3 regions of the Noviherbaspirillum saxi genome follow, and region 1 is predicted to be linked to each of the others. Evidence: riboswitches for the same ligand, from Rfam matches in the RefSeq annotation. Region 1 holds a riboswitch; each other region holds the start of a gene.
What was found. A riboswitch is a leader RNA that binds a small molecule or an ion and turns the genes downstream of it on or off. The one in region 1 is predicted to bind cobalamin.
Positions count from the first base shown of each region.

Region 1 (4,640 bases):
CTTGAGGACTAGCCGCAAACAGAATTTCTCGTGCCGGCCAAACCGGAACTTGCCTTACTGACAATCAAGGATAGAGAGTGTCCCGTAACCAATATCATGCATCACAGCAGCGGCATGGCGCGCCACTTCAGCAACAGAACCGTAGTGTGGACATTGGCTAAGCAGGCGCAAGCTTCCCGCATGGCAAACGACGATCGCTGTCTGCACTGATTGCGCACGCAAGCTTTCATGAAAGTCGCGGACGCGCGTCGCCACTTCAAGCACGGTTTCGCCGCCGCCGGGACGGTAATGGACGACATCGGCAGCCCAAGCGTCGACTTCGGCTTGAGAAATGTTTTGCCAGGGGCGCATTTCCCAGGCGCCGAAATCCATCTCTGCGAGACGCGGGTCGACGATCGCATTAGCACTGCCATTTGCGTCGGCGATGGCGACCGCCAATGCGCGACAGCGTTGCAGCGGACTGCAATAGACCGGTAGGCCATGCGGCAGTGCGGGTAATAGCGACGCCAGCACGCGTGCATGTTCAGGCTCCGATACACGGAGATCGGTGCTGCCATAACAGACGCCAGGCTCAACCTCGGGCTTGCCATGACGGATCAGATACAAACGCATTTCAGTGTGCGGCTGCCAGGACGGCAAGGTAGCAGACGACTTCAGCGACCTGCTGGACTGCGCCAAGACAATCACCGGTGTAGCCGCCGAGACGGCGAACGAATTTGCGCGCAAGCCAAAGAGTGACAAGGACTACCGCCGCAAGGGCAGCAAGCAAGGCTTGCAGGTTCAGCCAGCCTAGTGTCAGCAAGACCGCCACCGGTACGGCCGTCGACAGGACCGCAACAAGAAACTCCCCGTGTGTCATGCCTTGCGCCAGAGGCTTTGCCTTGCCCTCGCCTTTGACATAGGCGAGCTTCCATATCAAGGCACTGGCTGCCAGGCGCGACAGTGGATGCCCCAGCAACAGTGCAGCGATAGCCGCCTGTGGAGGCAATTGCGCGAGCGTTGCAGATTTCAGGCCCAGTATCAGCACGATACCGATCGCACCGTAAGCGCCGATGCGCGAATCGGTCATGATCTCCAGCACCCGTTCGCGCGTCATGCCGCCGCCCATCCCGTCGCAGGTATCGGCGAAACCGTCCTCATGAAACGCGCCGGTCAGGTAAATGCCCGCAATCGTCGACAACATGACCGCGACGAGGGGCGGCAGCCACAGGCTCGCCAGTGCATAGACGCTGGCAGTGACCGCACCGACCACGATGCCCACTGCAGGGAAATACCGGCTTGCATGATGCAGCCATTCCGGCTCGAATCCGACCCAGCGCGGAATCGGCAGGCGCGTGAAGAATTGCAGCGCGGTGAAAAACAGCCTGAGCTGATGCATGGCGCCTAGCGCTCCTTGCCGCTGACCTGCGCAGATTCGAAGGTCGCCATGCGATTGAGAAAATTGACCGCTGCATGCACCAGCGGCAACGCCAGCGCGCAGCCGCTGCCCTCGCCCAGACGCAATCCCAGCTGCAGCAAGGGACGCGCGCCAAGATGCGCGAGCATCAGCCGGTGTCCGCGTTCATCGGAACAATGCGAGAACACACAGTAGTCGAGTATCGCCGGCTGCAGTTTCGCCGCCACCAGCAAGGCGCTGGTGACAATGAATCCGTCAATCATCAACACCATGTGCTTCTCGGCAGCGGCCAGCATGGCGCCTACCATCATGGCGATCTCATACCCGCCGAAGGTGGTCAGCACATCGATTGCTTCGCTGGCATGCTCATGCAGCGCAACCGCACGTTCGAGGACTTGCAATTTATGTGCAACGCCATCGGCCGAGAGGCCGGCGCCCGCACCCACGCATTGGCTGAGCGGCGCGCCGGTCATCTTGTGCATCAATGCTGCGGCAGCGGTCGTATTGCCGATTCCCATTTCGCCGAAACCGATCACGTTGCCGTCCAGCCGTCCGACCAACGCAGCGCCGCGCTCGATCGCAAGCATGCATTCATCATGACTCATCGCGGGCTGCTGCGCGAAGTTGCGCGTCCCGCGGCCTATCTTTCGATCCAGCAGCCCGTCACGTATACCGAAATCGTGGTTGACGCCGGCATCGACCACATGCAAGGCGCAGCCATTCTGACGCGCGAACACATTGATCGCGGCGCCGTCGGCAAGAAAATTCTCCACCATCTGCCAGGTGACGCTTTGCGGATACGGAGACACGTTTTCGGCAGTGATGCCATGGTCGCCGGCGAATACGATGACGGCGGGCGCCACGATACGCGGATGTACCGTACGCTGAATCAATCCGATCCGGTGCGCCAGCGATTCGAGTTCGCCAAGACTGCCCGGCGGCTTGGTCTTGTTGTTGATGGCGGCTTCAAGCAGCGTGGATAGCGCAGCATTGACCGTCGGTTCGACAGATGGAATAGGCATGTGATTTATATAGGAAGGTCGGGACAGCAGAAAACCCCGTCTGCATGCACTGCGCCGGCGAACTGAACAACTGTCCGCCAACCATTCCGGCCGGTATCCGGGCTGGCAAGATGAACCGGTCGACCTTCCCATGCAGACTGCACAGTGGTACGAGGGACCGTCTGTCAGGCAGTCGCCTTGCGGCTTCCGTCATAACGCTTGCTTACCGTTGCGGGGGCAGCACACGTTGTACTCCAGGGAGCAGCGTGTTTCCCGTTTAACTGCAGTCGCGACTGCGGCTGCGGGCACCAGAATGCAGGCAGTGTAAGGTGCGCGCCGAACGGAGTCAATTCGGCAAGCCGGGCGGGCCATATCGATGAATAGACAGTAGACTAGGCATTTGCCCTGCCCTTCACGCGTCATTTATGAAAAACAAAGCCGAATACTACAACCAGCAATACAACGCCCGTGCCTCCATTCCCGACCACCCTTATATTTTCACACGCTGGCTGAAAGACTCGATGCAGGTGCGCCGCTCGCATGCTGCACTGTTCGATCTGGCCTTTGGCGAATCCAGCGGCGAACGTCTGGACTTTTTTCCGGCGAGCCGCAGCGATGCGCCGCTGCTGGTATTCATTCATGGCGGCTGGTGGCGCTCGCTCGACAAATCCGATTTTTCTTTCATGGCGCCGGCCTTTACCCGCGCCGGCTTCAATGTCGCGCTGACCAACTATACCTTGGCGCCGCATGCGTCGATCGCCGAGATCGTGTGTCAGCAACTGCGCGCGGTGGCATGGCTATACCGCAACGCCGACAAATACGATTTCGATCCGCGCCGCATCGTGGTGGCGGGTCATTCGGCCGGCGCGCACCTGGCTGCAATGATGATGGCCGCGCACTGGACTGTCTATGGCAGCGACCTGCCGGCCGACCTGATCAAGGGCGGCGTGCTGATGTCGGGACTGTACGACCTGGAACCGGTGCGGCATGCGGAGTTTGTCAATGTCGACCTCAAGTTGACCGAACAGGACGTTGCCCCGTTGTCGCCGGTCCTGATGCCTCAGCCGCATCCTGCGCCCTTCATTACCGCCTATGGCGCGCTGGAATCGGACGAGTTCAGGCGCCAGACGGAACTGCTTGAAAACGCCTGGAAGCCTGCGCACCGCGCCGCCGTTCCCCTCCCTGGACTGAATCACCTGACGATCTGCGATGCGTTTGCAACGCCGGGTCATCCTTTGTGCCAAGCGACCATTGATCTTTTAACAAGCATATAGCGTGGATTCTGTCTTGACGGAACCTCATCGCAACAGTTTACGGCCGCGCATTTGTGCGCGCTGCAAGTTCGTGTTGCGCAGAAGAAATTCGTGACTGATAATCGTATTGAAGAATAGCTGGGTATCGCACGCCTGCAGGTATCGCAGGCGCATCTCCGCTGAAGCGTCTTTTACAGGGTGTGCGGCTAAGGCGTGGTGAGTTGCGCAAGTCCGTGCACTGCAACCAGCTTTTGACCGACACCGATAACAGGCTGACTACGAACAAAGGGAAGTACCGACATGAGCGACGCTGCAGATGATCTTGAAGCACTGTTTGACGAAGTAGCCGCGCAACGCGTGGAAACCGTGGAAACAGTGGTCCCGGCGGAATCCGCGCCGGAAGTGATGGAAGATGATGGCGAAGAACCCGTCGCCGAGGTGGTCGACAATGCATCCGAGGCCCCTGAAGACCAGTCGGACAAGGGTATGTATGAGCGCCTCGGCGGCATCGTGCGCATGCTGCACGACTCGCTGCGCGAACTGGGCTACGACCGTTCGCTGTCGGATGTCGCCAGCCAGATCACCGACGCCCAAGGACGGCTGGAGCATGTCGCCGCGCTGACCGAACAGGCGGCCAACAAGGTGCTCAACACGGTCGACACCTGCCTTCCCGAACAGGAAGCCTTGTCCAAGAAGGCCAAGGACATGGAAACCCGCTGGGCCATGCTGTTCGACGGCAAGCTCAGCATCGACGAATTCAAGGCGCTGGCCGGCGATTCGCGCCAGTTTGCCACTGTCGTGATGGATGCCACCGAAACCGAGAAGGCACGCCTGCTCGATATCATGATGGCGCAGGATTTCCAGGACATCACCGGCCAGCTGATCAAGAAAATCGTCCACATCACCAGCACTGCGGAAAAAGAACTGGCGCAGCTGCTGCGCGACAATGCACCGCCGGAAGTGAAAGCCGCGATGGCTGCCGCCGAAAGC
Region 1 covers NZ_QYUO01000001.1:1,223,380-1,228,019, reverse strand. Annotated here, with positions in the region: gene D3871_RS05875 (histidine phosphatase family protein) at 55-612, opposite strand; gene D3871_RS05870 (adenosylcobinamide-GDP ribazoletransferase) at 614-1,378, opposite strand; gene cobT (nicotinate-nucleotide--dimethylbenzimidazole phosphoribosyltransferase) at 1,384-2,418, opposite strand; cobalamin riboswitch at 2,490-2,725, opposite strand; gene D3871_RS05860 (alpha/beta hydrolase) at 2,823-3,671, shown strand; gene D3871_RS05855 (protein phosphatase CheZ) at 3,951-4,640, shown strand, end outside.

Region 2 (4,640 bases), on a different contig from region 1:
GAGAAGCGCTTTTGCTGATTCGCGAAAAGGAGGGAATGGCTGCCGGCTGCCAGCGAACGGAAAGCATGAGATCGTCGAACTCGATTCTCCGGCTGTGGGCGGCCCCACAGCGGGCATGCATACGACTATGGTTATCGAACACCGGCCACGAGGTCTCCCTGCCGGCGCCTACAGAACGAATATCAGAACGTCAGCAATATCGCTCACTGCCCGACCAGTCCCTTCGAGGGGACGATCAGGTATTTCTCGCCGGTGCTTCTCTTGCCATATGCTGCAATCGCATCCGGCTGCAAGGCTTCGGCAAGCGAAACTTCCTTCGTGTAATGGCTGGCGAAGGTCGTTTTCAATTCGGCGGCCACGCGTTGCTTCAGTCGTTCAACGGTCGCCGGACCGGCCTTCTGCAGGAACGGAAACAGCAGCCAACCTCCCATGCCCCAGGTCATGCCGAAGTCGCGGATAAATTCCGTCGGGCGCATGTCCAGCGAGCCGTAGATATAGACCTGCTTGAACGTGGTTGAGCCGTAGCGGCTGTATTCCTTGGCGTTTCTGTTTGCCGCAACTTCCATTCCGCTGAGGATCTGTCCGGCCAGCTTGCCGCCACCGATGGCGTCGAACGCGATCGTCGCACCGGTTGCCGCAAGCGCATCGGTCAGCGACGGCATGAAGTTATCGGCATCGGAATTGCAAATGTACTTCGCGCCGATTTTCCTGAGCAGGTTTTCCTGCTCCTGCGACCGCACAATGTTGACCAGGTCGATACCGTCCTGCAGGCAAATGCGGTTCAGCATCTGGCCAAGATTGGATGCAGCGGCCGTGTGCACCAGTGCCTTGTGTCCTTCCGCACGCATGGTTTCCACCATGCCGAGTGCAGTCAATGGATTGACGAACGAGGATGCCCCCTCCACGGCGGTTGCGCCATCCGGCAGCAGCAGGCATTGCTCTACCGGGACGCAGCGGTACTGAGAGTACATGGCGCCACCGAGCACAGCGACGGTCTTGCCCAGCAGCTGCCGGGCAGCGGCGGATGCGCCCGATCCAACCACGAGTCCGGCGCCCTCGTTACCCACCGGCATGGACATGTCGAGCCGCGCGGCCATGGCTTTCAATCCGCGTTCTGGAACACGGGCTGTGACGACAGGGCCGTTGGCCGTTTCGATGGCCGTCGCCGCGCTCATGTCGGCTGCGCCGAACAGCAGGCCAATGTCGGAGGGGTTGATAGGGGAGGCGTCGATGCGAACCAGCACCTCATTGTCCTTGGGTACCTGCACAGGCACTTCAACCAGAGACAACTCCAGCTCACCGCTTTTTTTGACGAGCGAACGAAGTTGCAGGGAGGTACCTGATTCATTGGTGTGCATTGCTGTCTCCTTCGCGATGGCTTTGGCCGGTTTTGGGGAATGACGCTGATCTTAACACCGGCGGGATTTGCATGTTTTAAGGCGGCGATCCATTCAACTGGTGTTATACTCCGGGCCACTTTAGGTGCCTTTCTCATGTTCATTGAGAGGGTGAAACGGGAAGCCGGTGACTCTGATATTCAGACATTCCGGCGCAGCCCCCGCTACTGTAGGCCGGATGACTCCGCATTGCTCCACTGTGCTAGTGCATGGGAAGGAACGGAGAAAGAAGATGGCAAGCCAGGAGACCGGCCTAAAGCATAAGTAGCACCATTCCCCGGGGTGATGGGAAAGGTTCTGTTGATGGCTGCGTGCCGCAACCTCTCATAGAACAGTTTCGCCTGGATCTGGTGCATTGCATATGCCAATCAAAGGGAACCTAGTGTCGCTCGATAATCTTTTGCACGCTCGACAAAAAAGCTTCTGCAACGGATGGTGAGCTTCCCCAAGAGTTCTCTTCGCTGATTTTTCTACCACTGATCAGCGCTGGACTATAGTGAAAATCCATATTGATGGTCAGTAAACTCGCATCCTATCTGGTTTGCATCCTCTTCTGCGCGATCTCTGGGCAGCTAAACGCGGCAACCCTATTTGGCATCGTCACTGAACGCGCTGCTCCGACTGCGATCGAGGCAGCGCACCGCCATCTCGCAAGCCACCCGAACGACCGCATTCTGTTGCGTACGCCGGCTCAACTCATGGCGGCGAGCGACAGGCAACTCAGCCAGTGGCTTGCGCAGGCCGACATCGTATTAGCGGTCTCTGTCTTCGGGGATCCCTCGCGGCGCCTGAAGGATGCCGTGGCGCGGTATGCCCGACCGCAAGCGGCTGTCCTGGCGATGAACGGCGACTCCGGTTTAAGCCTGATGAGCCGTAATCTTTCTGCGAATAAATCAGGCAGCCTGAATAACTTCCCTCCAGAAACCTTACGCGAGCTTGCGCTTGAACACCCGCCCGCAGCAGCACTGGCTGCCGCCACAGCTTACCCGACGGCCCGTCACTGGCTAGCCGCGCGCCAAATATGGCAGGCCGGCGGCACTGAAAATACGGCGGCGCTCTTCGCGCATCTACTTGACCCGCGCCACACCTTGGCAGCAGTGAAACCGGAACCGACGCTGCGATTGCGTGTCGGCGACAAGGAATTAAGCGATGCGGCAGCCTGGGGCGGCGGTGAAGCCCTTGGCCTGAAGGCGATGCCAACCGTCGTTGTCCTCGACCTCGCCAACATGGACGGCAGCGCTCCCACAGCTATCTGCCAGCGCATCGAACAACGGGGCCTGCCCTGTGTGCAGGTATTGACCCGCTGGGGCGGCGCTTCGCGGAACGCGCTCGAGCGCCTGCCCGAGCTGATTGCTCCAGCTAAGCCGAAAGCGTTGATTGTGTTGCAGGATTTCGTGGTGGGAGCCGCCGAAGGACGGGAGACTGTAACTGAAGCCTTCAAAAAGCTGGATGTGCCAGTGCTCAAAGCTATCCGCTTAACTGATCGTAACGTGACCCAGTGGCGTCTCTCACCCGATGGACTGCCGGCCGACTCCGTGCAGTACCGCGTTGCCTTGCCTGAGCTGCAGGGTATCGGCCAGCCTATTGTCGTCTCGGCGCTTGGACGTAGCAAGCTGGATCGGGTTACCGGCATTGAAACGCGACCGCCCGCCACATTGGCAGTGGAAGTTGATCGCCTCGCGGCCCGCGTCCATCGATGGCTGACGTTGCGCAGCAAGGCAAACCGGGACAAGCGCGTTGCCATCATCTATTACAACCACCCGCCGGGACGTCAAAACATCGGCGCCGACAACCTTGATGTGCCGGCGTCATTGTTCGACATGCTGCACGCGCTTAAGGCGGCAGGCTATACGGTCGGTGATTTGCCCGCGTCGCCGGAAGCGCTGCTCGATCGCATCATGTCTCACGGTGTGAATCTGCCGGAAGACCGCGCTGCGCTACGTGAGTTGAGCTCTTCCGTTGAAACGATCAAAGCAGCCGATTATGCCCGCTGGTTTGCGACGCTGCCGGTTCGCGTCCAGGCTGAAATGACGGGCGGACCGCTCGGACGGCTGCAGGCTGAAGTGCTCGAAGCCGAGGCCGCCAACGAACGTGCGGTCGGTCGCAAACGAGTCGATGCGGTGTTAAAGGAATTGCGTCATCTGGTGGACGGCGCCGATCATCCGAAACGCGACCAGGCAATCCGCGACATGCAGTCGTTGGAAGCCGGTTATCTCGCCTGCCTGGCCGACAAGCCGAGCCACCGTTGCGTTACGCTAGCCCCACTCAACCGCCGGCTGACGGGTTACGGTATTGAGGGACTGAAGGGGTGGGGCGCAGCGCCGGGCAAAGTAATGGTCGACAGCGGGAAATTGCTTGTGCCGGGTATCACGTTCGGCAACGTATTCATCGGTCCGCAGCCGCCGCGTGGCTGGGAAGTGGATGAGGAACTCCTGCACGCCAATACCAGCGTCACGCCACCGCACCAGTATCTCGCCTTCTATCATTGGCTGCGTGACCGCTTCCAGGCCGATGCGATCGTGCATGTAGGTCGCCACTCCACCTACGAATTCCTGCCTGGCAAAGCAGTAGGGCTGACGGCCGACGACTATCCAAGCTTGATCGCAGCCGACCTTCCCGGTATCTACCCCTATATCGTCGATGGTGTCGGCGAAGGAACCCAGGCAAAGCGTCGCGGCTTGGCCGTCATCGTCGATCACCTCACGCCACCGCTAGCCGCGACGCCCCTCTACGACCAGTTGCTGGCCTTGCGCCAGCTTGTCGAGAGCTTTCAGGCTGCCTCCAGCGAATCGCTGAAAGCCCAGGCCGCTCGCACCATCCGCGAACAGGTCATCGCTCTCAACCTGAAGGCAGAATTGGAAGCCTCGATGGCGGACGTGCTGGCAGTACGTGGCATCGACTACGAAGCGGCCGACGACGACTTGCTGGCTCACGAAGTCGGCCACTATCTGACCAAGCTGCAGGAAAAGTTCATGCCCTTCGGATTGCACATTTTCGGTCGTACCTGGAGTCAGCAGTCCCTGGATCTGATGCTCGACTCGATGAGGAAAGGCGGCATCGACGACCCGCATATCAGCCGCATGCTAGCCGATTCACCGCGCCTCGAAATGCGTGGCCTGCTGGCCGGGCTCGAGGGGCGTTATATCCCGCCCGGCAAGGGGAACGACCCGCTGCGTTCGCCGGATTCACTGCCGACTGGCCGTAATTTTCATGCCGTGGACGGCGACATCCTGCCGACCCGCC
Region 2 covers NZ_QYUO01000003.1:1,354,072-1,358,711, reverse strand. Annotated here, with positions in the region: gene D3871_RS29215 (zinc-binding dehydrogenase) at 204-1,358, opposite strand; cobalamin riboswitch at 1,464-1,668, shown strand; gene D3871_RS29210 (cobaltochelatase subunit CobN) at 1,910-4,640, shown strand, end outside.
Region 2: another riboswitch for cobalamin. It lies ahead of D3871_RS29210 (cobaltochelatase subunit CobN); the one in region 1 lies ahead of cobT (nicotinate-nucleotide--dimethylbenzimidazole phosphoribosyltransferase).

Region 3 (4,640 bases), 510 kb from region 1:
CAGTCCACCGGCTTCCTCCGGTGAATAGATGCCGCAAAAGCCGAGTTCGCCCGCCTTGGCGAGTGTGCTTTTCGGGAACAGTGCATGAGCATCCCAATGCGCGGCATGCGGGATCAACTCGCCGGTGGCGAAATCCCGTGCCGTTTGGCGAAACGCCAGTTGCTCTTGCGTGAGATCGAAATCCATTGCAGCTCCCGCATCACTTAAGTGCAATGGTGGTATTGACGCCGACCGACAAGCTGTTGTCATCGAACCAGCGCTGTGTCACGGTCTTGGTTTGGGTATAGAAGGTCACGACCTGCTTGCCGTACGGACCAAGGTCGCCCAGCTTCGACGCACGCGAACCGGTAAATGAGAACAGCGGAACCGGCACCGGGATCGGCACGTTGATACCGATCTGGCCGACGTCGATCTCTTCCTGGAACTTGCGCGCGGCCGCGCCGGACTGCGTGAAGATCGCCGTGCCGTTGCCGTTCGGATTGGCGTTGATCAGGTCGATCGCTTCGTCAAGCGTGGCCGCCGAGGCAAGGCAAAGTACCGGGCCGAAGATCTCCTGATCGTAGATGCTCATGCCGGGTTTGACGCCGGAGAAGATCGTCGGACCGACGAAGTTCCCTTGTTCATAGCCAGGCACATGCGGGCGGCGGCCGTCGAGCTCCAGCGTTGCGCCTTCCGCCACGCCGCGCTCGATCAGGCCGAGCACACGTTCGCGTGCAGCACATGAGATCACCGGCCCCACGTCGGTACCCGGCTCGACTCCGGCATTGATCTTGAGCGTCTTTGCGGTTGACACCAGATCCGCTATCCAGTGCCGGGCGTCTCCGACCAGTACTGCCACGGATACGGCCATGCAGCGCTGTCCAGCGGCGCCGAAGGTCGCACCGACCAGGCTATTGATGGTTTGTTCCTTATTGGCGTCCGGCAGGATGACCGCATGGTTTTTCGCGCCCATCATGCACTGCACGCGCTTGCCGGCCAATGAGGCGCGCTGGTACACATGCGTGCCGACACGGGTGGAACCGACGAACGACACAGCCTTGATATCCGGGTGGTCGCAGATCGCATTGACCACGTCTTCGCCGCCATGCACCACGTTCAGCACGCCGGGCGGAATGCCTGCTTCCAGCGCCAGTTCAGCGAGCCGCATCGTTACCAACGGATCCTGTTCCGAAGGCTTCAGCACGAACGTATTGCCGCATGCGATCGCCATCGGGAACATCCATAGCGGAATCATCGCAGGGAAGTTAAAAGGTGTAATGCCGGCGCATACGCCCAGCGGCTGCAGCAGGGTATAGGTATCGACGCCATTGGCGACATTGTTCGCTAGTTCGCCCATTTGCAGGCCGCCGATGTTGGCGGCATGTTCGACGACTTCCAGCCCGCGGAAAATATCGCCTTCCGCATCGGCGAGCGTCTTGCCTTGCTCTGCCGTCAGAATAGCCGCGAGTTGCTTCATGTTCTCGCGGATGAGTTGCTGATACTTCAGGAAAATACGCGCGCGCGCGCCGATCGGGGTCTTGCGCCAGGTTTGGAAAGCGCGCTTGCCGCTGGCGACCGCCGCCTGGATTTCCTCCGGCGTGGCGAACGGCACGCGGGCCAGGACTTCCTGGGTGGCGGGATTGACGACATCGCGCCATTCCCTGGCCGATGACTCGACAAGTTCGCCGTTGATCAGTAGCTTGACTGTGGGGACAAAGGGAAAGGCGGCCGCATGGGCCTGTGCTGGATTGGTCATGGTCTGTTTCCTCGAATCAGGGCTGTGCTGCAATCGCTACAGCCAGATGATGTAAAGGGAACCGGCACACCAGCCTTCCTTGCGCTCGTGCACCGGCCCCGCGAACTGAGCGCTGCAAGAAAGGACATTGCGCGCCCCGGTAACGCACCCTCCGTGCACGACCGAGACCCAAGGAATGAAGGTGGAAGCAAAATCGAATAAGGCCCTCTCGCTGCGCACTGCATGGCACAGGCGATACGTGACCTTCATCGAATCGCTGCCCTCCGCAACCATTCCTGATAGATCATCAGGCCGGTATCCGGGCTTGCAAGACTTGCCGCATCGCCTTCCCGGTCCATCGACCAGTGGCGTGAAAGACGCGACCACACTTGCTTACCGTTGCGGGGGCAGCAGCGGCATGGTGTCACATACATAGACACGCACCGCTTTCCCGTTTAACTGCACGCCGGAATCGGCGGTGCAGCACCTGATGATTAACGATAACATCAATTTACGTTAACGTAAACGTAAATACAAAATACGCATGTTTTGCCGAATGAGGGCGCAATGCTAGTGCAGTTTCATCCTCAAGAAAAAAGCCCGGGCCTTGAGGGCCCGGGCTTTCCGGTAAATCGAGGTATTACGTTGGCGCGTCAGTTGAAGGTCTTGCCTTCGGCCGCCAGTTTTGCCAGCAGCGGTGCTGGTTTCCAGGCTTGGCCATGACGGCCTTTCGCATACTTTTCCATTGCCATCACAACGTTCTGCAGGCCAACGGTATCGGCGTAGAACATCGGGCCGCCGCGGAACAGCGGGAAACCGTAGCCGGTCAGGTATACCATGTCGACGTCGGATGCGCGCTGGGCGATGCCTTCCTCGAGGATGTAAGCAGCTTCATTGACGAGTGCATACACCAGGCGTTCGACGATTTCCTGGTCGCTGATCTTGCGGCGCTCGATGCCGAGATCGGCCGAGTGCTTGACGATCATGTCGTTTACGACTTGCGCCGGATAGGGTTTGCGGTCGCCCGGCTTGTAGTCGTACCAGCCTGCTCCGGTCTTTTGACCGTAACGGCCCATTTCGCACAGCAGGTCCGCAGTCTTGGAATAAGTGACTTCCGGCTTTTCGACGTAACGGCGTTTGCGAATTGCCCAGCCGATGTCGTTGCCTGCGAGGTCGCCCATACGGAACGGACCCATTGCGAAGCCGAATTTTTCAATCGCCTTGTCCACCTGCTCGGGCGATGCGCCCTCTTCCAGCAGGAAGCCGGCCTGACGGCTGTATTGCTCGATCATGCGGTTGCCGATGAAACCATCGCAGACGCCGGAAACAACGCCGGTCTTCTTGATCTTCTTCGACAGCTGCAGGGATGTAGCGAGAACATCCTTGCCTGTTTTTTCGCCGCGCACGATTTCCAGCAGCTTCATCACATTGGCCGGGCTGAAGAAGTGCAGGCCAATCACATCCTGTGGACGCTTGGTGAAGCTGGCGATCTTATTGACGTCTAGTGTCGAGGTGTTCGATGCGAGGATTGCGCCCGGCTTCATCACTTCGTCCAGCTTCTTGAATACCTGTTCCTTGACGCCGATCTCTTCGAATACCGCTTCGACCACGATATCGGCCTGGCCAATATCTTCATAGGACAGCGTGCCGGTGATCAGGCCGACGCGCTGGTCGAATTTTTCCTGGGTCAGCTTGCCCTTCTTGAGCGTGTTTTCATAATTCTTGCGAATCGTCGCCAAGCCCTTTTCCAGCGCTTCCGGTTTCATTTCGAGAATCTTGACCGGGATGCCGGCATTCGCGAAGTTCATTGCAATACCGCCGCCCATGGTGCCGGCGCCTACGACCGCAGCCGACTTGATGGGGCGTGTCGCCGTGTCTTCCGGTACATCAGCCACCTTGCTGGCCGCGCGCTCGCCAAAGAAGGAATGGCGCAAGGCCTTGGATTCAGTTGTCTGAACCAATTCCGTGAACAGTTCGCGTTCATACTTCATGCCGTCATCGAATTTCTTGGTGACGGAGGCGGCGACGGCTTCCACGCACTTCAACGGCGCCGGGAACGGACCAGCCATTGCGCGCACGGTGTTGCGGGAGAACTGGAGGAAACCTTCGTAATTCGGATAGTCGACCTTAATGTCGCGCACCTTCGGCAGCGGACGCACATCGGCAACCTTGTCGGCGAAGGCCATTGCGCCTTCCATCAGGTCGCCCTGGACCAGCTCATTGAACAGGCCTGTCTTCGCAAGTTTGTCCGATGGCACGGGATTGCCAGAGACGATCATGTTCAAGGCCATTTCAAGACCGAGTACACGCGGCAGGCGCTGTGTTCCACCAGCACCGGGCAGGATGCCGAGTTTGACTTCCGGCAGTGCGATTTGGGCAGCCGGCGATACCACGCGATAGTTGCAGCCCAAAGCGAGTTCAAGACCGCCACCCATGCAAACGCTATGAATCGCGGCAACTACCGGCTTGGTGGAGCTTTCAACGACGTTGATGACTGTGTGCAGAGTCGGTTCCGCCAAGGCTTTCGGCGAATTGAATTCCTTGATGTCGGCGCCGCCCGAAAATGCCTTGCCCGCGCCGGTGATGACAATCGCCTTGACCGCATCGTCGTTCAGGGCTTGCTTCATGCCGTCGACGATGGCGCTACGGGTCGTATGGCCGAGGCCGTTTACCGGGGGATTGTTGAGCGTGATGACGGCTACCGCGCCGTTGACCTTGTATTCGGCAGTCATATCTCTTCCTTTTAAATTAGATGTCTGTGAGATTGTCGATTCATTGATTGCGGCGTGTGGCTACCGTGCGGAATCACGATGAATCGCAAGCTGTATCGAGGCTGGCAACCACTATTTTTGGTTTTGGAACGCCTAACTATACCGCAAAAAAGCACGGACGTATTATTTTTGGCAAAAAAAACGAGCCTGAAATA
Region 3 covers NZ_QYUO01000001.1:1,735,037-1,739,676, reverse strand. Annotated here, with positions in the region: gene D3871_RS08190 (acyl-CoA dehydrogenase family protein) at 1-186, opposite strand, end outside; gene D3871_RS08185 (CoA-acylating methylmalonate-semialdehyde dehydrogenase) at 200-1,735, opposite strand; cobalamin riboswitch at 2,008-2,220, opposite strand; gene D3871_RS08175 (3-hydroxyacyl-CoA dehydrogenase NAD-binding domain-containing protein) at 2,368-4,446, opposite strand.
Region 3: another riboswitch for cobalamin. It lies ahead of D3871_RS08185 (CoA-acylating methylmalonate-semialdehyde dehydrogenase); the one in region 1 lies ahead of cobT (nicotinate-nucleotide--dimethylbenzimidazole phosphoribosyltransferase).